DNA from 3 places in the Priestia flexa genome. Region 2 is predicted to be linked to each of the others. Evidence: riboswitches for the same ligand, from Rfam matches in the RefSeq annotation. Region 2 holds a riboswitch; each other region holds the start of a gene.

Region 1 (8,281 bases), 840 kb from region 2:
GGGGCATATTGTTAAACCAATTGGTATTTATGCGCATGAAGGTCTATGGTACTTTCCGGCATATAGCTATAAAAAAGAAAAAATCCTGCTTTTTCGTGCAGATAGGGTAAAAAAAATAGAGAACTTAGGTGAAGATTTTACGGAATCGCTAACGTTAAAGAAATGGTTAGCTCAAGACTGTATTCCCAAAAAGGCTCTATTGTTGCATATTGAAATAACAAAAGAAGGCGTGCGGTTAGCAAGTGCAAATCCTAGCTTAGGACCTCATATAACCATAAATAACGATGGAACGGGAACAATAAAATCAGTAATTGGTCGAGATGACCTTGATTTTACGGCAAATATATTGCTGAATTTAGGACGTTATGCAGAAGTAATTGAACCAAAAGAATTACGGGAGTCCTTAAAAAAGAAAGCAACTGAAATTGTAAATATGTATACATAAATGACTAAGCAAAATAACGGACGAGCAAGCCTCTTTCTTTTAAAATAAAAGCAAAGGAAGTGATATCAATTATGATTTTAAGCGTATTAGATCAGTCTCCAATATCAAGCGGCCAAACAGCAAAAGATGCGCTTGCTCAGACGGTACAGCTAGCAAAGTGGACAGAAAGACTAGGATATCATCGCTTTTGGGTAGCTGAACATCATAATACAAATGGGTTAGCAGGCTCTTCGCCACTTTTATTAATGACTCATTTGGCATCTCAAACAAGTTCGATTCGAATTGGCTCTGGAGGCGTGCTTCTCCCTCAATACAGCCCATATAAAGTGGCTGAAGACGTACAGTTATTAGAGAATTTGTTTCCAGGGCGAATTGACTTGGGATTAGGTCGATCTCCAGGAGGCGATGCACTAACGAGGTTAGCATTAACAGACGGAGTACGAAAAAGTCTGAATGAATTTCCACGTCAAATTCAAGCGCTACAGGGACATTTGCTGCAAAACCTTCCTGAAAATCACCCTTATTACGGGGTAACAGCTTATCCCAAAAGTGATACTAAGCCTGAGATGTGGCAGCTAGGCATTAACAAACGAGGTGCGCGAGCAGCTGGGGAACTTGGCGTTTCCTTTACGTTTGGTCACTTTATTTCTCCTATTGGAGGAAAAGAAGCCCTGAAACACTATCGACAAGAATACGTTCCATCAGACTATCAGCAAGTGCCTCACACGAACGTTTGCGTATTTGTGGTGTGTGCTGATACAGACGAAGAAGCGGAGCAACATGCCAAAACGCTTGATGATTGGTTGCTCAAAGTAGAAAAAGGAAAAGATACAAAGGTTTCTTCTATTAATGAAGTCAACCAGCGCGTGTATTCTGAATATGAGAAACAAAAAATAAAGAAAAATAGGAGTCGAATGATTGTAGGATCTACAGAAACTGTTCATGCTAAATTGTTACGCTTACAAAATGAATATAATAACGATGAATTCTTAATCATTACTAACATTCACGATTTCCAGGCGAAGCTACATTCTTATGAGCTCATTAGCAAGATGTTTCAATAACATAATTACAGCCTAGAACGTTCATACTATACTACTGACTAGTAGGTAGGAGTGATTATATGAATTTAGAAGATATTGATCTGTCTAAAAAGATTTCATCTAAAAAAGAATATAAAAAAAAGCTAAAATCTTTGCAGCTACGCTTATTGCGGTTAGAACACATTATCTATATGGAAAAGGTACCTATTATATTTGCGTTTGAAGGGTGGGATGCGGCAGGGAAAGGGGGAGCTATTAAGCGTATTACACAAAAGTTGGACCCCCGAGGCTTTCACGTGTATCCGATTAGTGCACCAACTGATGATGAACGTAGGTATCACTATCTTCATCGCTTTTGGACAAGATTGCCGCACGCTGGGCAAATAGCTTTATTTGATCGTTCTTGGTATGGACGCGTACTCGTCGAGCGCGTTGAAAATTTAATTTCAACAAGTGAGTGGGGAAGGGCGTACGAAGAGATTAATCAGTTTGAGCGTACGTTAACGGATAACGGCTATATTGTAGCAAAGTTTTGGTTCCACATTAGTAAGGATGAGCAGCTCAAGCGCTTTAAAGAAAGGGAAGCGGATCCTTTCAAACGCTGGAAGTTAACAGAAGAAGATTGGCGTAATCGAAAAAAGTGGGACGAGTATGAAGAAGCGGTAGAGCATATGTTTAAATATACGAATACGAATCAAGCTCCGTGGTTTGTTATTGCAGGTAACGATAAGCAATATGCGCGAGTCAAAACCTTAAGCGTGATGATTTCTTACTTTGAACAAAAATTGATGGAGCGTGGAATTCAAGTATAGTAAAAAGGTGACGAATATTCGTCACCTTTTTATGATTAAGCGTACATACCTTTAACTTGTTTTTGTAAGTCTGTGTTTGTTAGGTATTCATCATATGTTGTTTGCTTATCAACCACTCCGTTTGGCGTGATTTCAATAATGCGATTCGCAATTGTTTCAACGAACTGATGGTCATGAGATGTGAAAATCATTGCACCTTTATAGCTCATTAATCCGTTATTTAATGCCGTAATCGATTCTAAGTCTAAGTGGTTGGTAGGATCGTCTAAAAGAAGAACGTTTGAACCACTTAGCATCATTTTAGAAAGCATACAGCGAACCTTTTCGCCTCCAGATAATACATTGGCTTTCTTTAGTACTTCTTCACCAGAGAATAACATTCTTCCTAGGAATCCACGAAGGAAGCTTTCGCTTTCATCTTGTGGTGAGTATTGGCGTAACCACTCAACTAAGTTTAAGTCGCTATTCTCAAAGTACTCAGAGTTATCTTTCGGGAAGAACGATTGAGATGTTGTTACACCCCATTTAAATGTACCGCTATCTGCTTCCATTTCACCCATTAGAATCTTCATAAGCGTTGAGTTTGCAATTTCGTTACGGCCAACTAACGCAATTTTATCTTCTCGATTCATTGTAAAACTTACGTTATCTAGTACCTTAACACCATCAATGATTTTTGTTAAACCTTCAACTCGCAGTACGTCGTTTCCAATTTCACGCTCTGGCGTAAAGTTTACGTATGGGTAACGACGAGAAGATGGACGGATATCATCTAACGTAATTTTATCAAGTAATTTTTTACGAGATGTTGCCTGCTTTGATTTTGATGCATTGGCGCTAAAACGAGCGACAAACGCCTGAAGTTCTTTAATTTTTTCTTCTTTTTTCTTATTAGCATCAGATGCCATTTTTTGAGCGAGCTGGCTAGATTCATACCAGAAGTCGTAGTTACCAACGTAAACTTGAATTTTACCAAAATCTAAATCCGCAATGTGCGTACACACTTTGTTCAAGAAGTGACGGTCATGGGATACAACGATTACTGTGTTTTCAAAGTTAATTAAAAACTCTTCTAACCACTGAATTGCCTGAATATCTAAGTTATTGGTCGGCTCATCTAGTAGTAAAACGTCAGGTTTGCCAAATAAAGCTTGAGCAAGTAATACTTTTACTTTTTCACTACCTGTCAGCTCAGCCATTTTTTTATCGTGAAGATCTTCAGAAACGCCTAAACCTTTTAAAAGAATCGCTGCTTCAGATTCAGCTTCCCAACCGTTAAGTTCAGCAAATTCACCTTCAAGCTCAGCTGCTTTCATTCCATCTTCATCAGTGAAGTCAGCTTTCATATAAATAGCATCCTTCTCTTGCATCACTTCATATAAGCGAGCGTGACCCATAATAACGGTTTTTAATACTTCATATTCTTCGTATTCGAAATGGTTTTGTTTTAAGAACGCTAGGCGTTCGCCAGGTCCCATATGTACATCACCAGTTTGTGACTCAAGTTCACCAGATAAAATTTTCAAAAATGTTGACTTTCCAGCACCGTTCGCTCCAATCAATCCGTAGCAGTTACCAGGCGTAAACTTAATGTTTACATCTTCAAATAACTTACGGTCTGCAAAACGTAGGCTTACATTACTAACTGTAATCATGTATGAGCAATCCTCCAAATTCAATATCTATCAAATTATATCATTCTTTCTTTACAAGAGCGATATCAATAGCAATAAATTGAACATAAAGTGTACATGAACCAAGGAATAACGTCAAGGAGGCTCAGCTTTTACTCTATTTCTGGCAGGAGCCGAATGTCTTACGCTCCATTCCACAAGTTTTTTAACTTGTTTTGGGAACGAACAAAAAATATCCGAACGATTGCAGGTTAGCGATCGTTCGGATATCTCATTAACTAAAATACTTATGAATCAGCCTTATTCAAAGATATAAGCCAGTGCACGAATTGCTTGGTCTGGTGTTTCAACGACAACTTGTGCTTTGTTTGAAAGTTCTTTTAAAGGATGGTGCAGTTTTTCTGGACGTACAAGGATAAGGGGCTTGTTAAATGCAACGGCTGTAGCCGCGTCCATTGCGCTATTCCACTGTTTGTATTTTTCACCGAAAAGCGCAATGACTACGTCGGATTTCTTAAGCAGTACTTCTGTGCGCAAGTTGTTAAAAGCTGAAGCGGCTTCATCTTTTAAAATAGCTGAGTCTTGTTTACCTAAAATGACTTCGCCGATATTATCCGAGCGATCATGGTCCGTCATCGGTCCTACAAACGTAATTGGAAGCTTTAAGTCCTCCGCTTGCTTTTTGATATCGTCTCTCCAATTATCATGAATTTGTCCTGCTAAATAAACGACTAATTCCATAACGGCATCCCCTTTATAAAAAAATATATATACGTATAGCTTACCAAAAAAATGAAAAATAAACGAATGGTTTGTTTTAATCTAGACAAATACCTCAAAACAAGGAAAAATAAAAGACGGATTACATAGAAGAGAGGATGAACATTATGTCAGAGAGAGAGGTACTACAGGTTCATAACGTCACGAAAAAGATTGGCAATAAAATTATTTTGGATAACGTATCATTGTCTGTGCGAAAAGGAGAAATCTTTGGGTTACTAGGTCCAAACGGTTCGGGTAAAACTACGCTTATTCGAGCAGTTGTAGGTTTAGTAAGTTCAACAGGAGACGTTACCATTAACAATCATGACCAGCGCAAACAATTTAATGAAGCTGTCAAATCAATTGGTGCAATCATTGAAAACCCGGAGTTTTATGGATATTTGACAGGTTATCAAAATTTAAAGCATTTTGCACGAATGCACGGTGTGTCTGCAAATCGAATCGATGAAGTGGTCGAGCTAACAAGGTTAGAAAAAAGCATTCACCAACCGGTAAAGACTTATTCACTCGGAATGCGTCAGCGCCTCGGAGTTGCACAAGCTATTCTACATAAACCGTCACTACTGCTACTAGATGAGCCTACTAACGGCTTGGATCCAGCAGGAATGATTGAATTTAAAACATATTTAAAGCGGTTGTGCAAAGAAGAAGGAATTTCAATTCTTATTGCTAGCCATTTGTTGAAAGAAGTGGAAGCCTTGTGTGATCGCGTAGGGATTATTCAAGACGGCAGACTGCTATCTGTTCAAGAATTAGCTAAGCGTAATACAGAAGAGAACCTAACGATTGTATTTGCAGTTGATGCTGTAGAAAAAGCGGAAAATCTGCTATCAAATCAAGGCTACACTTGTGCAATAAAAGAAAAGCAGCTTTCTGTACAAGCTCAACCGAAAGAGGCTGCTGCTATTAATAAACTTCTAGTGGAAGAAGGCATTGAAGTATACCAAATTACTCCAATTTATGAATCGCTAGAACAATCGTTTATGTCTGTTACGGGAGGAGATTTCAATGCTTAATTTAATACAAAATGAACATATGAAGTGGTTTATGAAAAAAAGCACGAAAGTCGTATTTCTGGCAATTGCTGTCTTAACGCTTGGAATGGCTCTTATAATGAGAGCTATTACAACGAATGCTGGAATTACAGAAACGTTGCCAGGCTTTGTTGCTTTCACTTCAAACTTTTTAATTATTGTCCAATTTTTTGCTGTAGCCGCTGCTGGATCGATTGTTGCATCTGAATTTGAAAAAGGAACGATTAAACTTCTATTAATTCGTCCTAAGAGTCGCTCAACTATTCTTTTATCCAAATACCTGACTAGCGTTTTTATTAGCTTGTACTATTTGGCTGCCTTCTTTTTATTTTCAATCATTTGGGGGATTATTTTCTTTTCAGGAGGAGCTTTTAATGGTCAAGAAGGACAAGGTATCTGGATTGCATATGGTGTTTCATATCTTGAAACCTTTATGATGGTTACTTTTGCGTTTATGCTATCGTCGGTATTCAGAAATAGTGCATTAGCAGTTGGTCTTGGCATTGTTGTTGGAGTAGGAGCAAAAATGCTTGCTGGAATTTTATCTGAGTTTCAAGTACAGTGGGGAATTATTTTACTGTTTGCTAACACCAACCTTAGTCAATATATGGATGGAAATCAAACGTATTTCCCTGGGATGACCCTACCGTTTTCTCTATTTATTATTATAGCTCATCTAATCTTCTTTGTTGGAACGGCTTGGCTGTTTTTCTTAAAGCGAGACGTAGCGAATTGATATTTGAATTTTCTTTCTTTTTGTTTTTCTACAATAGTGTTTGACAAGGAAAGTAAAAGATATTAAAGTAGTTAAGAGTTAATTTTGAATAATAAATTTAAAAAATATTATACTTCTTATCAAGAGAGACGGAGGGACTGGCCCGATGATGTCTCGGCAACTGACTCACAGAGTGCGGTGCCAAATCCAGCAAACAATTTTGTTTGAAAGATGAGAAGAGCGTATTCTTATAAAGAATTATAAGAGGGCCTCTTCTTGATGAAGAGGTCTTTTATTTATGCAAAGAGGTGTAAACATGGGAAAACAAAAAGAAAACGGCTGGGCACTGCTGCCGCTAGGAGTATTTCTAGCTTTGTTTGTAGGCTCGGGGATTATTACAGGTGATTTTTATAAGCTTCCTGTACTTGTAGCAATTATCGTAGCGGCTATCGTTGCCTTAGCGATGAACCGGAAAGAAACGCTAAATGCGAAGGTTGAGCGCTTTGCTAAAGGCGCAGGTCATCCGGACTTGATGATTATGGTCTTTATCTTTATTCTGGCGGGCGCTTTTTCAGAAGTAGCAAGCGGCATGGGAGCGGTTGATTCAACGGTTAACCTTGCTTTATCTGTTTTGCCACAAAGCTTGCTTGTTGTTGGATTATTCTTTATCGGTGCTTTTATCTCACTTGCGATGGGTACTTCTACTGGTACCATTGCGGCTCTAGCACCAATTGCAGTTGGAGTAAGTGCTGAAACGGATATTTCTGCAGCACTAGCCGTAGCAGCCGTTATCGGCGGTGCAATGTTTGGAGATAATTTATCCATTATTTCTGATACAACAATTGCTGCGGTTCGTACGCAAAAAACAAAAATGAACGATAAATTTAAAGTGAATTTTCTAATTGTATTACCAGCAGCAATTATTACAATGGTTCTTTTATTAGTAATGACGCTTGGAAATAATTCTAATGTAGATGTTGAAAGTTTTAGCTTTGTAAAAATGCTTCCTTATATAGGAGTGCTGGTTGCAGCATTGCTTGGATTAAATGTGTTAGCAATTTTAACAGGGGGTATTGTTGTAGCTGGAATTATTGGATTGGCAGACGGAAGCTATACGCTAGCAACCTTTGCAAAAGCTATTACAACAGGAATTGGCGGTATGGCTGAACTCATTATTCTCAGCATCTTAATTGGTGGAGTCGTTGAACTTATTAAGTATAATGGAGGGATCCATTTCTTGCTTGGGCTATTAACACGTAATATTAAAACAAGAAAAGGCGCAGAGTTTAGTATTGCTGGATTAGTAAGCGCGACAAATCTTTCGACAGCTAATAACACAATTTCAATTATTACGGTCGGGTCTTTAGCAAAAGAGATTGCAGATGAATACGAAATCGATAACCGTAAGTCAGCAAGTATACTTGACTTATTTTCATGTAGCGTGCAGGGACTTGTTCCATATGGAGCGCAAATGCTAATTGCATCAGAATTTGCAAAAGTATCCTCAGTTGAACTAATGCCATTCGCATTTTATCCAATCTTAACAGCGATATTTGGAATTTTAGCGATTGTCTTTAATTATCCAAAGCTTACTCATAAACAACCTGCTAAAAAACAAATAGCTTAATTTCATCATTTCATTAGATGACATCAACCGGAAAGAAGGGTTGATGTCATCTTTTTTTAGAGTTAAAATGTTAGAATATTGAAAAAGAGGTGAAAGGATGATTTGTTTTAGGAATCGAGTGTTTCGATCTGTACAGAATACGGATAACGGTGAAGTATCTTCTCATACGACCTTTCGCTATGAGCAAG
Region 2 (8,281 bases):
ACGGAGAGCACGGCACAGGAAAAACGGCCCTGCAAAACACGAGCATCACAACCTTTATCTATGAGGACCAAAAGTGGAAGCTTCAAACCTTAAACAACCACAGTCATCTTATTTAAAGAATCTTATGGCTATTTAGATGAATACTAAAAGAGGGTGGGACATAAGTAATTCAGCCAATGATAAACCTGAACGGTTGAGAGTTCAGGTTTTTTCGTTGATTGTGAAAACAATGTTGGAAACAGGGTGGAATGGAGCGTAGGGCACTCGACTCCTGCGGGAAAGAGAGAAAAACTGAGATCCCGCAGCGCAGCGAGGAAGCTCAGGTTCCTCCCCGCGGAAAGCGAGTGGCCGTAGCGCAATGTAATGAACTTGTACTTGGTTTATAAAAGTTTAATTTACTTTTTATGGTATTATGAATAAGAGGTTAGGTTTTAATTGTGAAAAAGGGAGAGGGAGTAATGATACAATCACTGATTTTTGATATGGATGGAACGTTGTTTCAAACGGATAAAATTTTAGAGATATCACTTGATGATACCTTTAATCATTTACGTTTACTAAATGAATGGGATGCTGAGACGCCTATTGATAAATATCGTAACATTATGGGGGTACCTTTGCCGAAAGTATGGGAAGCTTTATTACCTAATCATTCGAATGAAATAAGAATGCAAGCCGATGCTTATTTTTTGAATAGATTAATTGAGAATATCAAAAAGGGCAAAGGTGCTCTATATCCTAATGTAAAAGAGATTTTTAGTTATTTAAAAGAGAATGGTTGTTCCATTTACATAGCTAGTAATGGCTTAAAGGATTATTTAGAAGCCATTGTAAGTTATTATCGTTTGGATAATTGGATTACTGAAACATTTAGTATTGAACAAATAGAAACCTTAGACAAAAGTGATTTAGTTAAAAAAATTATAAAAAAATACGATATAAAACAAGCGGCAGTAGTCGGAGATCGTCTGTCCGATATCAACGCTGCCAAAAATAATCATTTGATTGCAGTAGGATGTAATTTCGATTTTGCACAAGAGCATGAACTAGCTCAGGCTGATATCGTAATAGATGATTTAATTGAACTGAAAACAATTGTACCTAAAATAAATAATAGCTTATTTATCTAATTATCCTAAAAAGTTAGGTTTTAAATGATGAAACAGATTGGCTGGTTTAAGTCTGGTAGTGTACCAAGCTTAAATCAGCCAATTTGTCTTTTACTCGCATATAATTAATAAAATGCTAGTGTTTTAGAATGCTTCGTGCGACAAATCTATGTGTAAAGAGTTAATGATAAGTGGCAATGATGCAAAGCAAAGAGTATTTTTAAATTGCATACAGAGTGTAACCTCATCAAAGGTTTTCCCTATAAAAAGCCCGTGATTGGAATGGAAGATGCGACACTCCAGCAGGACTAGCGAGTCAGTTGAGACCCCGCAGTTTACGAAGAGGCTCAACGCTCGCCCTGCGGAAAGGGAGCAATCTGAAATGGAAATCATGCTAAGTAAAGAATGGTTTCTAAATTACACTAAGCGGAGAGCCCATTCTTAATAACTAAATAAGAACTACTAGTCACCATAGAAATTTATATATATGCAATTGATTTTTATAAAAATACATAGTAGAATAAAACAGAAATATTATTCTATCAAAGCTTTATCAGAAGTTTTAAAAAGAAAAAAAGCATAAAAATAAAAATAATCTATTTTATATACAAACCCTGTAGAGTCGTAGTCTATGATGGAGTCATCATTCCTAAAACACTCATTTACATCGGCATGCACATCATTTATCATAAAGACATCAAATGTTTTTAGAATATTTTTAATAATTTGTTAGAAAACAGGAGGATTACTATGTCAAACGATTGGAATCATCTATTTAACAGAATGCCTGAACTTTTAGCACCTACTATGGCAAAAGATCATCCAAATCTACCCGTTATAAAAGAAGAAGGGTGCTACTACTATGGATTAGACGGCAAACAATACCTAGACTTTACATCTGGAATTGCAACAACGAATGTTGGACATCGTCATCCAAAAGTTGTGCAAGCTATTAAAGACGGAGCTGATCAGCTACTTCATGGGCCTTCTGGCGTTATTATGTACGAGTCTATCTTAAGATTAGCTGACGAACTAGGAAAAGTTACGCCTGGTAACCTGGACTGTTTCTTCTTTGGAAACAGCGGTACGGAAGCAATTGAAGGAGCCTTAAAACTTGCTCGTCACGTAACAAAACGACCTTACGTCGTGTCATTCTTAGGCTGTTTTCATGGACGCTCAATGGGAGCGCTAAGCGTCACAACTTCAAAAAGTAAATACCGTCAGTTTCAGCAGCCTTCTGGCTTAACCTATCAAATTCCATATGCAAACCCAAAAGAATGTCCAGAGAATGTTGATGTGGATGCTTATTTTGAAGACAAGCTTGAAAAAGACTTTAATACCCTGTTCAAACATCAAGTAACGCCAGAAGAAGTAGCAGCTGTTATTTTAGAGCCTGTTCTTGGTGAAGGTGGATATATCATTCCACCAAAAAGCTGGATGAAAAAGCTTCGTGAAATCTGTGACCGTCATGGCATTTTACTCATTTTTGATGAGGTGCAAACAGGTTTTGGACGTACTGGAGAATGGTTTGCTGCACAGACATTTGACGTCGTGCCAGATATTATGGCTATTGCAAAAGGCATCGCTTCAGGCATTCCGTTAAGTGCTACTGTGGCTTCACAAGAGCTTATGAAAAAATGGCCTCTTGGCACGCATAGCACTACGTTTGGCGGTAATCCAATTGGCTGTTCGGCTGCGCTTGCTACACTTGAAGTGCTTCAAGAAGAAAATCTTCTCGAAAATGCAAAAGAAATGGGTGCTTATGCGCTCAAACAATTGGAGCTGTTAAAAGAAAAGCATTCGCTAATTGGAGACATCCGTGGAGTGGGACTTATGATCGGAATTGAGATTGTACATCCTGAAACAGGTGAACCCAATGGGGATGCACTATTTGAAATTCTAGACTTAGCTCTTGAACAAGGCGTTCTCTTCTATTTCTGTGGCAATGCAAGCGAAGTGATTCGTATGGTTCCACCTTTATCCGTAACGAAAGAGCAGATTGATGAAGGTCTTGCTATGCTAGATCAGGCTATTCATTTATATGAGCAAAAAGTTGCTATTAATGTATAAAAAGAGTGCTTAAAGCACTCTTTTTTGTTGGTCTAGTTATGATAGCGGTATCATATTGTTAGAAAGAAAAATCTTTTCAGAAAAGTCATTGACATTCCTTTGCTCAGCGTGTAACATAAGATTTAAGTTATCAACAATATTCTACAATATTCGACAAACTTCTTATCCAGAGAGGTGGAGGGACTGGCCCTGTGAAACCTCGGCAACGGACATTTGAACCGTGCCAACTCCAACAAGCAGTGCTTGATAGATAAGAAGAGAGCTGGTTCTTACTTACGTGATCCCAACCTCTTCTTACAGTCATTAAGACACTGTAAGTGGAGGTTTTATTATTTTATAACTACATACTGTACGTTTTCTTATCTAGAGAGGTAGAGGGACCTGGCCCTATGACACCTCAGCAACAGGCTGATTGCACTGTGCTAATTCCAGCAAGCGCTTAGAAGCTTGAACGATAAGAAGCAGGTTCTTTAGATAAGGAAGCTTCTTCTATGAAGCTTCCTTTTTATTTTTAGTAAATGGGGTGTAAGAATGAATTTACAGATAGAAAAGCTTAAAGAAAGCGTTATTGAGTATATTAACCAACAAGCTCAAACTTACATAGATACAAGTCATGCAATCCACGACCATCCTGAAATCGGAAATGAAGAGAAATTTGCATCTTATCTCTTATGTAAGCTGCTAGAAGAAGCAGACTTTGCCGTGGAACGCGGGGTAGCTGGACATGATACAGCATTTTTAGCAAAAAAAGCATCCGCAAGAAAAGGACCGAGAATTGGATTTCTTGCGGAGTATGATGCGCTTCCAGGGCTTGGACATGCTTGTGGTCATAACATTATTGGAACAACTAGCGTAGGAGCAGCGATTGCGCTTAGCCAAGTGCTTGACGAAATAGGAGGAGAACTTGTTGTGTTGGGCACCCCAGCGGAAGAAGGTGGACCGAATGGAAGTGCAAAAGGAAGCTTTGTAAAAGCGGGCCTTGTGCAAGACTTAAATGCTTGCATGATGGTTCACCCTGGAAAAGAAACGTGTATTACAGGGACAACGCTAGCTGTAGATCCTATTGATTTTGAGTTTTATGGACAGGCATCTCACGCAGCATCAGCTCCTGAAGAAGGCATTAACGCGTTAGATGCGGTTATTCAGTTATTCAATGGAGTGAACGCACTTCGTCAACATGTAAAGGATGATGTGAAAATTCACGGCATTATTACAGACGGAGGAACGGCTCCCAATATTGTTCCCGACTATGCAAAAGCGCGCTTTTATATTCGCGCACAAACGCGTAAAGAGTGTGATCAAGTGACGGAGAGAGTACAGCAAATCGCAAAGGGAGCGGCTATGGCAACTGGTGCTAAACTTAACGCATATTTCATTCAAAATAAAGTAGATCATATTCAGCTAAACCGCGCTTTTGATCGAGTATTTGAAGAAGTATTTACAGAATTAGGCGAAGACGTAGATACGGCGCATAAGCCTGGAATTGGCTCATCTGATGCAGGAAATGTTAGTCAAGTGGTACCAACCATTCACCCTTATATCAAAATCGGTGCTGAAACGCTGGCTTGGCACACTGATGAATTTCGTGAAGCAGCTAAATCTCCAGAAGGTGACAAAGGGTTACTTCAAGGGACAAAAGGTCTTGCTCTCATTGGCTTACGTTTATTAACTGAAGAGGACACGCTTTGTGCTATAAAAGACGAATTTACGAAGAAGCAGGCAGAGCTAGACTAGAATACACCTTTTCTTTCGTTCTCATAAAAGCTCTCTTTCACTCGTATGATAAAAAGAACGTAAGTGAAAGGGGGACGCACTTATTATTATTGTGCAGGGTCGTGCATTAAATATGAATGCAGTACCATATAGCATGCTTGAAGCTAATAAAGCACAGATTTTGAGAAAAATGGCTCAGTATCAAACAATTTATCGGTATGACAATATTATGCAGTTAGATTTTGAGCTGACTACCCGCCTACGAATTGTAGAAGCATCGTATCTTTTGTATAGAAGTGGTGCGAGATTTGCAACTTTTAAAGAATCTGAATGTAACGAAACGTATTGGCTTCGAACCGAAAAAGGAGGATTTAAGCTAAAAGAGAACGTGTTGCCATCCGTCGCATTAAACGATATTTTCTTTAACGGTTCGCTCTATGCGTTTGAATGTGCGGTTGCGATTGTTATGGTTTTTTATAAAGGTGTGTTGGAGAGTATTGGAGAGAGGGATTTTAATCAATTATTTACGAATTTAGTATTATATAGCGGTAAATTTGATGAAGATTTAAATCTTCAAAATCATCATGGTTATGATTTTTTAGAGGGAGACTGCGCTTATTTCAAAAACCCTGATCACCATGAAGATACCCCTCAATGGCAAGGTGAAAATACGATTATCGTTGGTGACGACTTGTATTTTGGACACGGCGTAGGCGTTAAATCCGCTGAAGGAATTATTGAACGGCTAAATGAAAAGAGAAAAGAAAACGCAACAGAGTCTGCTTACTTAACGTCATACATTACGCGTGTTGGTTTCCGCTACCTTAGCCAATTTTATGTTCATCGTGATGTCCTCGTTGAAGTTGATTATGATAAGCTCCCTCTTGTTGTGAGTCAAATAGGCTCAAGCACATACATTGGTTAAGAAAAACCCTCGCTTTCACAAAGCGGGGGTTTCCTATGATAAAGAGTAGAAGTGAACCAATATAATCTGCCTTAGTTGCTATAGAAAGAAGCATACCCTGCTATAATAAACAAAAGAAGCAGCGCAATTGTGATACCGATGATCCACAGCGACAATTTCTTCATAAGGAATACCTCCTCCATTCATTTAAAGAGTAGAAGATGAACCACCTGATGAACCGCTGGCTGTACCATATACAGTTTGACGCTTTACACCAGCTGTTTTGAACCCAACCTTCCAATTCCAATCAATTTGTCCGTAAGCACGGTTAGAAGAGACCCATGTTTTGGAATTTTGTTTTGAAATTGAGACTAGGGGATTGACGTTTTTCACAACTTTTCCGCTCACACTTTGTACGGACGTAACGTTAGATCCACTTGTAGAATAATAGACTGTAGCTTTCACTTGCGTAGTAGTAAACCCTGCAATTTTATACTGTGCTGTATAGGAAGCTGTGCGTGACACACCAGACGATAATGTGGAAAAACGCGGCGTTGCATATGCAGATGCTACCGCTGTATTGCTTGTAGGCGCGTCATCGTAATCAACGGATTCCGTTACTTCAATAGAATTAAGTAGCTCGTCTGGGTGATTTAAGTAGTAGATAACTTTTTCTTGCTGTTCAGGAGATAAAGCTGAAAATTGCTCTGCTGAATCTGACTCTCCCTGGGTATTAAGATAAGCAACATATGAAGAAATAGTATATCGCTCAGATCCCGTACTCATTGCTGAAGCGGGTTTTGTTGCAAAAAAAGTGAAGCCTAAAAGTATGATTGATACACAAAAAAGCATTTCTTTTTTTAACATTTGGTGTCGGCCCTTTCCATAATTACTAGGTAAATAGAATCGTAACGACTATTACTTTACCATATTTTCCTGGAAAAACGACAAATTTCTTTTAAAACAATTTAATAATAAATGTGTTGAAATACATCGGAGAAATGTAAATATAAAAAAGTATGTAAGGTTTTCTGACATTTTCCTGGCATTACTGTTAAAAAGAGAATATGATGTATTCAAGATCACATTATTCTCCTGCGATTTCGTATAACCTCTTGAAAAAGGGACTTGGGATTTTTCGTGGATCCACCTTCCTAGCTGCGTAAATCAGCTAGGAATTTTTTTTACCTTTTCAATAGACAGAATAATTAGTTATTTTTGATATATAATGAAACGCAAGAGAATGATGGATTTAAAGAGAGAGTAGGGGGCTTGAAGGAATGCAGCATATTTTAATTAAAAACGCGGAAATTATTACGATGAACGAAAAGAATGACATTGTATATGGAGATCTATACATAGTAGGAGACCGTATCGCTGCCATTGGTAAAGGGTTATCACCGGAAAAAGTCGATAAAGTCATTGATGGAACAAATCGGACAATTGTTCCTGGTTTCATTCATACTCACATTCATTTATGCCAAACGATGTTTCGCGGACAAGGCGATGACTTGGAGTTGATGGATTGGCTTCAAAAGAAAATATGGCCTTTAGAAGCTGCGCATGATGAAGAATCTATTTATTATTCCGCATTATTAGGTATTGGCGAGCTCATTAAAAGTGGCACTACAACTATCGTGGATATGGAAACCGTGCATCATACTGATTCGGCATTTGAAGCTATTGCACAAAGTGGTATTCGCGCCATTGCTGGTAAAGTAATGATGGATAAAAAGGCGGACAACATGCCAAAAGCATTACAGGAAACAACCGCTTCCTCAATTGCGGAAAGTGTTAAGCTGCTTGAGAAATGGCACGGATCTTATAATGACCGCATTCAGTACGCGTTTTCTCCCCGATTTGTTATTTCGTGTACGGAAGATTTACTAAGAGAAGTTGCGCACTTATCCGCGACTTACGGTGTGCATGTACATACGCATGCGTCTGAAAACCAAGAGGAAATTCGAATTGTAGAAGAAGAAACAGGCATGCGAAATATTTTATACTTAGATCACTTAGGGTTAGCCAATGAGCGGTTAATTTTAGCACACTGCGTCTGGCTGAATGACCAGGAAAAGGCAGTGATTAAAGATAGAGGAGTAAAGGTGAGTCATTGCCCAGGCTCAAATATGAAACTTGCTTCGGGATTTGCTGAGATTCCACATCTTCATGAACAGGGCATTTGTCTAAGTTTAGGAGCAGATGGCGCGCCTTGTAATAATAACCTCGATATGTTTAATGAAATGCGCCTTGCAGCAACGATTCATAAGCCGTCCTATGGACCTACAGCGATGAATGCGAAGCATGTACTTGAAATGGCAACGATTGGTGGAGCCAAAGCTGTTGGGCTTGAAAATGAAATTGGAAGTATTGAGGTTGGGAAAAAAGCCGACTTAGCTATGCTGAACCTTTATCAGCTTCATACGTTTCCATCATATGGTGTGGACCCAATCTCGCGCGTTGTTTATTCAGCTACGCGAGGAGA
Region 3 (8,281 bases), 1.4 Mb from region 2:
TGATTACATCAGCCTTGTGTGCAACCAGCTTGAAATTTTACCACCAGAGATGATTGTTCATCGCATTACAGGAGATGGCCCAATTGACTTGATGATTGGACCGATGTGGAGCGTGGATAAATGGAATGTATTAAACACAATTGACCAAGAGCTCAAACGTCGAGGTAGCTACCAAGGAAAATTCTTTGCAAAGGGTGTTTCAACATTATGAAAATTGAACGCATTCTTCCTTTTGCTCGCACGCTGTTAACAAGTGCTGTTAACGAAGGTGATACGGTCATTGATGCGACCGTTGGAAACGGTCACGACACGTCATTCTTAGCAAAATTAGTGGGCGCAAGTGGACATGTATACGGATTTGATATCCAAGATGAAGCAATTCAAAATACGTCTGAACGATTGGCTAAACAAGGGATTGAACAACAAGTTACTCTTATAAAAGATAGCCATAGTCGTTTAAAAAACCATATTCCAACTCATTTACATGGTAACCTAGCAGGTGCAATCTTCAATCTTGGATACTTACCGGGTGGAAATAAAAAAATTGTTACTCTCTCAACGTCCACCATTCAAGCGATTGAGCAGCTGATTGAACTATTAGCACCCGAGGGGATTATCGTACTTGTTATTTATCACGGACATGAACAAGGACAGATAGAACGTGATGATGTGCTTCATTATGTATCGAATCTTGACCAACAAATCGTTCATGTTTTACGCTACCAGTTTATAAACCAACAAAATAATCCGCCATTTATTGTGGCCATTGAAAAAAGATAAGCTTTTGCCATTTGGCAAAAGCTTATCTTTTTAACATTCGATATAATCGCCCGTTGACATAGAAGAAATAACTCAAAGACCCACCTGCTTTTATAAGTGTTTTAGCGCTTCGAGCTACTTCCTTTTGGCTCCGAACTTTTTGATCTGATAAATAAACACCAAGTAAACCTTGGTAAATAAAACGGTGAAAATGAGCATCTGGTAAATGTTGAGCATGCTCGCCAGACTTTGTGACAAAATGTAGAAATCGATTCATCATATCTTGATGATGAGGATAATAGAAGCAGAAGTTTAGATCTCCTCCTTCAACGTCTTCCTCTTGATCGATTAAATAATCTAACAAGATATGCAACCCTTGAATATAAGGAAAGTAACCATTGCGTACTTGCTCTGCATGTTGCACTGTAAAGTCTTTTGTAAAGCTATACGCAGCTAAACAAAAGATACCGAGCGTCGAACCCGAACATGCTGAAAATTCATACCATGACATCGATGGCAATGACTCCTTATGCTCTGAAAACCACTTCTCAAGCCTAGGTACACGTTCTTCTATCTTTACATGTTTATGTATCTGTAAGTCACAATAATAATTAGCCAATTCAATCAAGTACGGCGCTACAATAGCGTACTTAGGTGCTTTTTCCAGCGTCTGTTGACATGTCAGAACCAGCTCATTAAGATATCCACCGTCATCTTTATCATCTCTATAGCGGTAATAGTCTTTTAATGGTGCACCAGGTGTTAACGCGTCTGGCATAGATTCATGGAGCGCTGCAAAATCTTTTGGATCGAGCGAATTGCTGCGATCACACAAGTTGTCTAAATAGTCACTAATGGTCTGATACGCAACGATAAAGCGAATACAGGTTTTCATTTGTTCTTTTGCCAAAATGGCCAGTATACCTCCTCCTTCACAGTGAAAGGTTTTGGTATCAATGCTATCTAAAGCTTGCGTTCGCAGTTCCATATTTGGTATTTTTTCTGCTTTCAAACGCCACTGTTTCAGCTCTTCATGTACAGTTGGCATGATGCCTCGATAAATTTTCCCCATTAAAGAAAAGGGATGAGACGGTATCTTCACAGGTTCCCCACCTCCGTTGTTTCAAGCTTCGTCAAATATGAAGGTTCACAAAGCTATTTGCATATGTGAAAACATAGTCTCGTTCAGGCTCATTAAAAATTTCATGGTAAAGCTGAGGCCACTCTTTATAGATTTTTTCGCTTAAATCTACTTCGTCAAACCATTGCTTTACAATTAATTTTTCAATAATTTTATCTTCTCCCGCTTGCATAACAAGAAGTGGAACATCAGGCATCTTTTCAATATCACGAAATGCCATATTGATCGCTTCTACAAGCTCGCGATACCACCTAACGGAAACTTTTGTCACATACAATGAATCATTTTGGTCTTCGTCTCTTACTTCTGGATTTCTCGTTGCTTTCTCTACAGTTAAGCCTAAGTCAAACAGTTTCGTTGGCATTACTTTATTTAACCCTTTAGATAAAACGTCTAAATAAGCCGGAACTTGTTCTTTAAGTCCTAGACATGGCGATGATAAAATCGCTCCCCATATTGGTAAGTTCTTCAACTGGAGCGTTCGAATAACGGCAAGCCCACCCATGCTATGACCTAATAAAAAAATAGGCAAATCATAAGTTTGTGCTTCTTTTACCCAGTTTTCAATTTCATGTACATATTCGTCAAATGATAAGATATGTCCTCTTCTTCTTGTTGTTAGACCTTGTCCAGGAAGATCCCCCATCACAACGTTCATGCCGACTGAACGCCACATTTCAACTAGCCAGCGGTACCGTCCTTGATGCTCAGCTGCGCCGTGAACAATGACTACCACACCTTTTGGATTTTCTGTTTCCCACTTACGCATTTGAGTTACTCCCTTTCATTTGCTATTTACCTGTTAAAAAAAACTATGTACACTTACATTAGAAGATTATTACTCTTTTTTCAACTAATAAAGGAGATGAACGCATGATTTATCCTTATAAAGGAAAAATACCAGCTATTTCACCCACATGCTATATCGCTGATTACGTAACGATTACAGGTGATGTCACGATTGGCGATGAAAGTAGCATTTGGTTTAATACCGTTATTCGCGGAGATGTTTCACCGACTATTATTGGAAAGCGTGTCAATATTCAAGAACAATCTACACTTCATCAAAGCCCTAATTTGCCGCTTATCATTGAAGATGATGTAACAATCGGCCATCAAGTTATTTTACATAGCGCACTTATTCGCAAAAATGCGCTGGTTGGAATGGGCTCAATTATTTTAGATGGAGCAGAAATTGGAGAAGGTGCATTTATCGGAGCCGGTAGCTTGGTCCCACCCGGTAAAAAAATCCCACCTCATACACTTGCACTAGGTCGCCCTGCTAAAGTTGTCCGTGAATTAACAGATGAAGATGTAAAAGATATGAACCGAATTCGCATGCAGTATGTTGAAAAAGGACAATATTATAAATCAATTAACCCGATTAACAGCTAATGCAACAAGCAGTGGTCAATGCCACTGCTTGTTTTTTGTGTAGCGGCCTTACTTAGTATGCACTAAATAAATCCACACATTCTTTACACAATATTAGCACTAGCTCTACAAATATTTCTTACAATATAACATAGCGACTATACATTCGTTGAGAAACAAAAACATATAATTTTTTAACGTTTCATCGTCACCGATTACTTTAGCTATGAACATAATGGGCTTAAAGGAGGTTGCTATATGCGAACAAAACTAATTCGTCAAGTTTATGATTGGGAGTGCCACTTATTTCAAGTTGTGAATAAACATTTCGACTTCAAGCCTCTCAACACTTTTTTTCGTACGATTACACATATCGGTGGTGCAACTTCAATGATTGGCCTAGCGCTACTCCTCATGCTATGTATTAATCGTGCATCTTTACCGCTTGCTTACGCATGCGCTTTATCTCTAGCAATCAGCCATATCCCTGTGGCGATTACCAAAAAAATTTATCCAAGAAAACGTCCTTACCTTCAATTAAAAGAAACAAAAGTATTGGATAATCCTTTACAAGATCATTCATTTCCATCTGGACATACAACAGCCATTTTTTCGTTTCTAGCACCTATCATGATTGCGGTACCTGTTTCAATTTTATTTTTATTTCCACTTGCTTTTTTAGTAGGAGTTTCGCGGATTTATTTAGGGCTCCATTACCCTACTGACGTATTTGCAGGCATGTTGTTAGGTATATTCTCTGGAATTATCGGTCTACAGTTGTTCTACTAAATCAAAATGGAGGTGGTAGGATGAGGATTGCATTGATATCAGATACGTTTTCTCCTGAGATCAACGGAGTCGCAAAAACATTAGAGCGCTTTACTTATTATTTATCTCGTCAACGAATTGACTATGAGGTTTTTGCACCTGAATCATCGTCCCGCACATTTAGTCCATTATCCATTAATCATTCATTAAGTATACCATTCTTTCTTTATCCACAATGTCGGTTTGCCTTACCGAATGTTATAAAGATGAAGAAAAAAATAAAGGAGTTCAATCCTACAATCATGCACGTTGCTACTCCTTTTTCAATGGGACTTAGTGGCATTCATGTGGCTAAAAAGCTTAGTATTCCTTTAGTTGGTTCTCATCATACTGACTTTGAACACTATCTTCCAAGCTACAAGTTAGGACACTTATCTCCTCTTCTGTGGAGATATATGAAATGGTTTTACGAACCGTTTGAAGAGATTTTTGTTCCCTCTCTTGAAACAAAAAAGCAGCTCTTAAATCAAGGCTTTAAATCTATATCTATCTGGTCTAGAGGAGTCGATCATCATTTATTTCATCCCTACTACGATAAATTTGATATCCGCATAAAATACAATATAAAAAAGCCTTATATCTTAACATATGTTGGACGTTTATCTCCTGAAAAAAACGTAGCATTTTTATTAAAGCTATCTCGCTTACTTCCTGACCATTTACGTCACCAAGTACAGTGGCTTATTGTTGGAGGTGGGCCTAGCAAGGAAGCGCTGCAGCAAGAAGCGAGTGAATCCATTACATTCATCGACTTCTTAGAACATGAGCATTTAGCTAAACTATATGCAGCTTCCGACCTATTCATATTTCCTTCTGAAACGGAGACCTTTGGTAACGTTGTATTAGAAGCATTGTCCTGCGGTACGCCTGTTATTGCTGCTAATGCAGGGGGAGTAAAACATATTGTTAGCAATGAGAAGAATGGCTACCTCTGCACCCCGAATTCACTTGAAGAATTTATTGAATCCATTTGTACTTTGTTAGAGTCCTCCCAGCTTCGACTAAGGTTTGGAGACGCTGCTCGTCGCTATGCTCTTACGCAATCTTGGGATTCTATTTTTGACCAATTACTGCTTCGCTATGAAGCAGTCACTACTAAATCAAACAATGGGTTAGAATTTGTTCAATAAAAAAAGTCGCTGTCTCTTTTGAGACAGCGACTTTTCATTATTTAGCTAAAGCTTCAGTTTTTAAAGCTTCTGCTTTATCAGTGAACTCCCAAGGAAGCTCAACATCAGTACGACCAAAGTGACCGTATGCTGCTGTTTGCTTATAAATTGGGCGTCTTAAATCAAGCATTTTAATGATACCAGCTGGACGAAGATCAAAGTTGTTACGTACTACTTCAACTAATACTTCTTCAGTTACTTTACCTGTTCCAAATGTATCAATAGAGATTGAAACTGGCTGAGCTACACCAATGGCATATGCAAGCTGAACTTCACAACGATCAGCTAATCCTGCAGCTACAATATTTTTCGCAACGTAGCGTGCTGCATATGCTGCTGAGCGGTCAACTTTTGTTGCATCTTTACCAGAGAATGCGCCACCACCGTGACGAGCATATCCACCGTAAGTATCAACGATAATTTTACGACCTGTTAAGCCTGCATCACCTTGAGGACCACCAATTACAAAACGTCCTGTTGGGTTAATGAAGTACTTCGTGTTCTCATCGATTAATTCTTGTGGAACAACTGGATTGATTACATATTCTTTTAAGTTACGTTGAATTTGCTCTAACGTTACTTCTGGATGATGCTGAGTTGAGATAACGATTGTATCAACACGAACTGGTTGATTGTTTTCATCATATTCAACCGTTACTTGCGTTTTACCATCTGGACGAAGGTAAGGTAAAATTTCTTCTTTACGCACTTCTGTTAAGCGACGCGCTAACTTATGAGCTAAAGAAATTGGTAACGGCATTAATTCTTTTGTTTCATTACAAGCGTACCCAAACATTAAACCTTGGTCACCAGCTCCGATTGCTTCAATTTCTTCATCAGACATTGAACCTTCACGAGCTTCTAACGCTTGGTCTACACCAGCAGCGATATCTGGAGATTGCTCACCGATTGCTGTGATTACTCCACAAGTATCCGCATCAAAACCATATTTTGCACGCGTATAACCAATTTCTTTGATTGTATCACGTACTGTTTTTTGAATATCTACATAAGTAGATGTTGTGATTTCACCACTTACTAATACTAAACCAGTTGTTACGCTTGTTTCACAAGCAACACGAGCATTTGGATCTTCAGCTAAAATAGCATCAAGAATTGAGTCAGAAATTTGGTCACAAATTTTATCTGGATGTCCCTCTGTAACAGATTCTGACGTAAACAGACGACGTTGTGTTGACATCGGTTTTCCTCCTTTAAATATGATACATTGTGATACGGTACTCATTCCCTTATTGTGGTTCATTTACATTTTTTCAATATAAAAAACCTTTCCTTGTATCGAGGAAAGGTATCAAGTTCTGCATAAGCCTTTCACTCTTATCGATCAAGGTTTATTCCCTTGCATCAGGTTAGCACCTTATCACCTCTATGGAAATGGGTGATGGTTGCTGGGTTTCATAGGGCCTGTCCCTCCACCAGCTCGGGATAAGAGAGTATCCGTTCAAGGACATATCATACAGGAAAATGCTCTGTTATGTCAATAACATTCCTATGAAAATCACTTAAAGGTTGTATTTTCCTTCCCTATTATTTACAGAAACCTTTCACTAGTAAGATCATCTCACAAAAACGTTTTATGCTCTCTAAAACAAAAAATTTTCGCAACATTTTAACATTTTTATTCGAATAGTATAGACTATTTAAAGTAATGTGTTATACTAATTGTACATTTAAACATCATTTTAAAAAAAGGAAGGTAGTGCACATGAGTACTGTTAATATGTCTATTGAATTAGCCAATCTCCTGGAATCTGAAAAAGTGAATCACCAACTATCTGTTTCTCAATTAGTCGAAAAGATTTTAGAGCGACAAGAAGGCGTATTGACTTCTACAGGTGCTATTCAAGTTGAAACAGGAAAATATACGGGGCGTTCCCCACACGATAAATTCATTGTAAGCGATTCCTTAACATCTCATACTGTTGAATGGGGAGATGTGAATCAACCGTTTTCATCTGAACGATTTGACGCGCTTTATAAAAAAGTATTAGAACATTTAAAAGAACAAAATGAGCTATTTGTGTTTAACGGCTATGCGGGCGCCGATGATAAATATCAGCTTCCAATCCAAGTCGTAAATGAATACGCATGGCATAATTTGTTTGCTCACCAACTATTTATTCGTCCAGAAGACACGAAGCTAAAAAGTGATGCTGAATCATTCTCAATTGTATCTGCTCCTACTTTTAAAGCTGTTCCAGACATTGATGGGACAAATTCAGAGACATTTATTATTATTTCATTTGAACGAAGAGTTGTTTTAATCGGTGGAACGGAATATGCAGGTGAAATGAAAAAATCTATTTTCTCAGTAATGAATTTCCTACTTCCTCAAAATAACATACTTCCTATGCACTGCTCAGCTAATGTTGGCAAAGAAGGTGATGTTGCACTATTCTTTGGACTATCTGGCACCGGAAAAACAACATTATCAGCTGACGCTACCAGAAGACTAATTGGTGACGATGAGCACGGTTGGTCTAGTACAGGCGTATTTAACATTGAAGGCGGTTGTTATGCAAAATGCATTCAACTATCAAAAGAAAAAGAGCCTCAAATTTTTAATGCCATTCGATTTGGAACAGTTTTAGAAAATGTTGTGATTAACTCGAATACTAGAATTGCAGACTATAATGATAATAGCTTAACAGAAAACACTCGTGCTGCTTATCCAATTCAAGCAATTGATAACACAATCTTACCGAGCGTTGCAGGACATCCTACGGCAATTGTTTTCTTAACAGCAGACGCATTTGGAGTTTTACCTCCAATTAGCAAACTAACAAAAGAACAAGCAATGTATCATTTCTTAAGTGGGTATACAAGTAAACTTGCGGGAACAGAGCGCGGAATTACTGCGCCACAGGCGACGTTCTCTACTTGTTTTGGTGAACCATTCTTACCTCTTCCACCTACAGCCTATGCTAAAATGCTAGGTAAAAAAATTGATGAGCATAACGTAAATGTTTATCTTGTGAATACGGGATGG

The links. Region 2 has a riboswitch for S-adenosylmethionine ahead of LZP85_RS03430 (M20 family metallopeptidase). Riboswitches for the same ligand answer to the same signal wherever they lie in the genome.
Region 1: it holds a riboswitch for S-adenosylmethionine, as region 2 does, so the genes downstream of both, LZP85_RS07700 (Na+/H+ antiporter NhaC family protein) here and LZP85_RS03430 (M20 family metallopeptidase) in region 2, are expected to answer to the same signal.
Region 3: it holds a riboswitch for S-adenosylmethionine, as region 2 does, so the genes downstream of both, metK (methionine adenosyltransferase) here and LZP85_RS03430 (M20 family metallopeptidase) in region 2, are expected to answer to the same signal.

The regions. Positions count from the first base shown of each region.
Region 1 is NZ_CP090431.1:1,510,223-1,518,503, forward strand. It holds gene LZP85_RS07665 (helix-turn-helix transcriptional regulator) at 1-445, shown strand, start outside; gene LZP85_RS07670 (LLM class flavin-dependent oxidoreductase) at 514-1,509, shown strand; gene LZP85_RS07675 (polyphosphate kinase 2 family protein) at 1,569-2,300, shown strand; gene LZP85_RS07680 (ABC-F family ATP-binding cassette domain-containing protein) at 2,336-3,955, opposite strand; gene LZP85_RS07685 (YtoQ family protein) at 4,235-4,675, opposite strand; gene LZP85_RS07690 (ABC transporter ATP-binding protein) at 4,822-5,733, shown strand; gene LZP85_RS07695 (ABC transporter permease) at 5,726-6,487, shown strand; SAM riboswitch class I at 6,601-6,704, shown strand; gene LZP85_RS07700 (Na+/H+ antiporter NhaC family protein) at 6,783-8,093, shown strand; gene LZP85_RS07705 (avidin-fold protein) at 8,191-8,281, shown strand, end outside.
Region 2 is NZ_CP090431.1:675,012-683,292, forward strand. It holds gene LZP85_RS03415 (histidine phosphatase family protein) at 1-116, shown strand, start outside; gene LZP85_RS03420 (HAD hydrolase-like protein) at 459-1,130, shown strand; gene LZP85_RS03425 (aspartate aminotransferase family protein) at 1,860-3,179, shown strand; SAM riboswitch class I at 3,339-3,436, shown strand; SAM riboswitch class I at 3,536-3,640, shown strand; gene LZP85_RS03430 (M20 family metallopeptidase) at 3,711-4,913, shown strand; gene LZP85_RS03435 (protein-glutamine gamma-glutamyltransferase) at 5,005-5,817, shown strand; gene LZP85_RS03440 (hypothetical protein) at 6,004-6,663, opposite strand; gene LZP85_RS03445 (5'-deoxyadenosine deaminase) at 7,077-8,281, shown strand, end outside.
Region 3 is NZ_CP090431.1:3,317,188-3,325,468, forward strand. It holds gene LZP85_RS17010 (tRNA modification radical SAM protein MnmL/YtqA) at 1-211, shown strand, start outside; gene LZP85_RS17015 (tRNA 5-(aminomethyl)-2-thiouridylate-methyltransferase MnmM) at 208-780, shown strand; gene LZP85_RS17020 (tetraprenyl-beta-curcumene synthase family protein) at 803-1,861, opposite strand; gene LZP85_RS17025 (alpha/beta fold hydrolase) at 1,893-2,669, opposite strand; gene LZP85_RS17030 (gamma carbonic anhydrase) at 2,774-3,295, shown strand; gene LZP85_RS17035 (phosphatase PAP2 family protein) at 3,533-4,063, shown strand; gene LZP85_RS17040 (glycosyltransferase family 4 protein) at 4,084-5,232, shown strand; gene metK (methionine adenosyltransferase) at 5,270-6,472, opposite strand; SAM riboswitch class I at 6,607-6,724, opposite strand; gene pckA (phosphoenolpyruvate carboxykinase (ATP)) at 6,998-8,281, shown strand, end outside.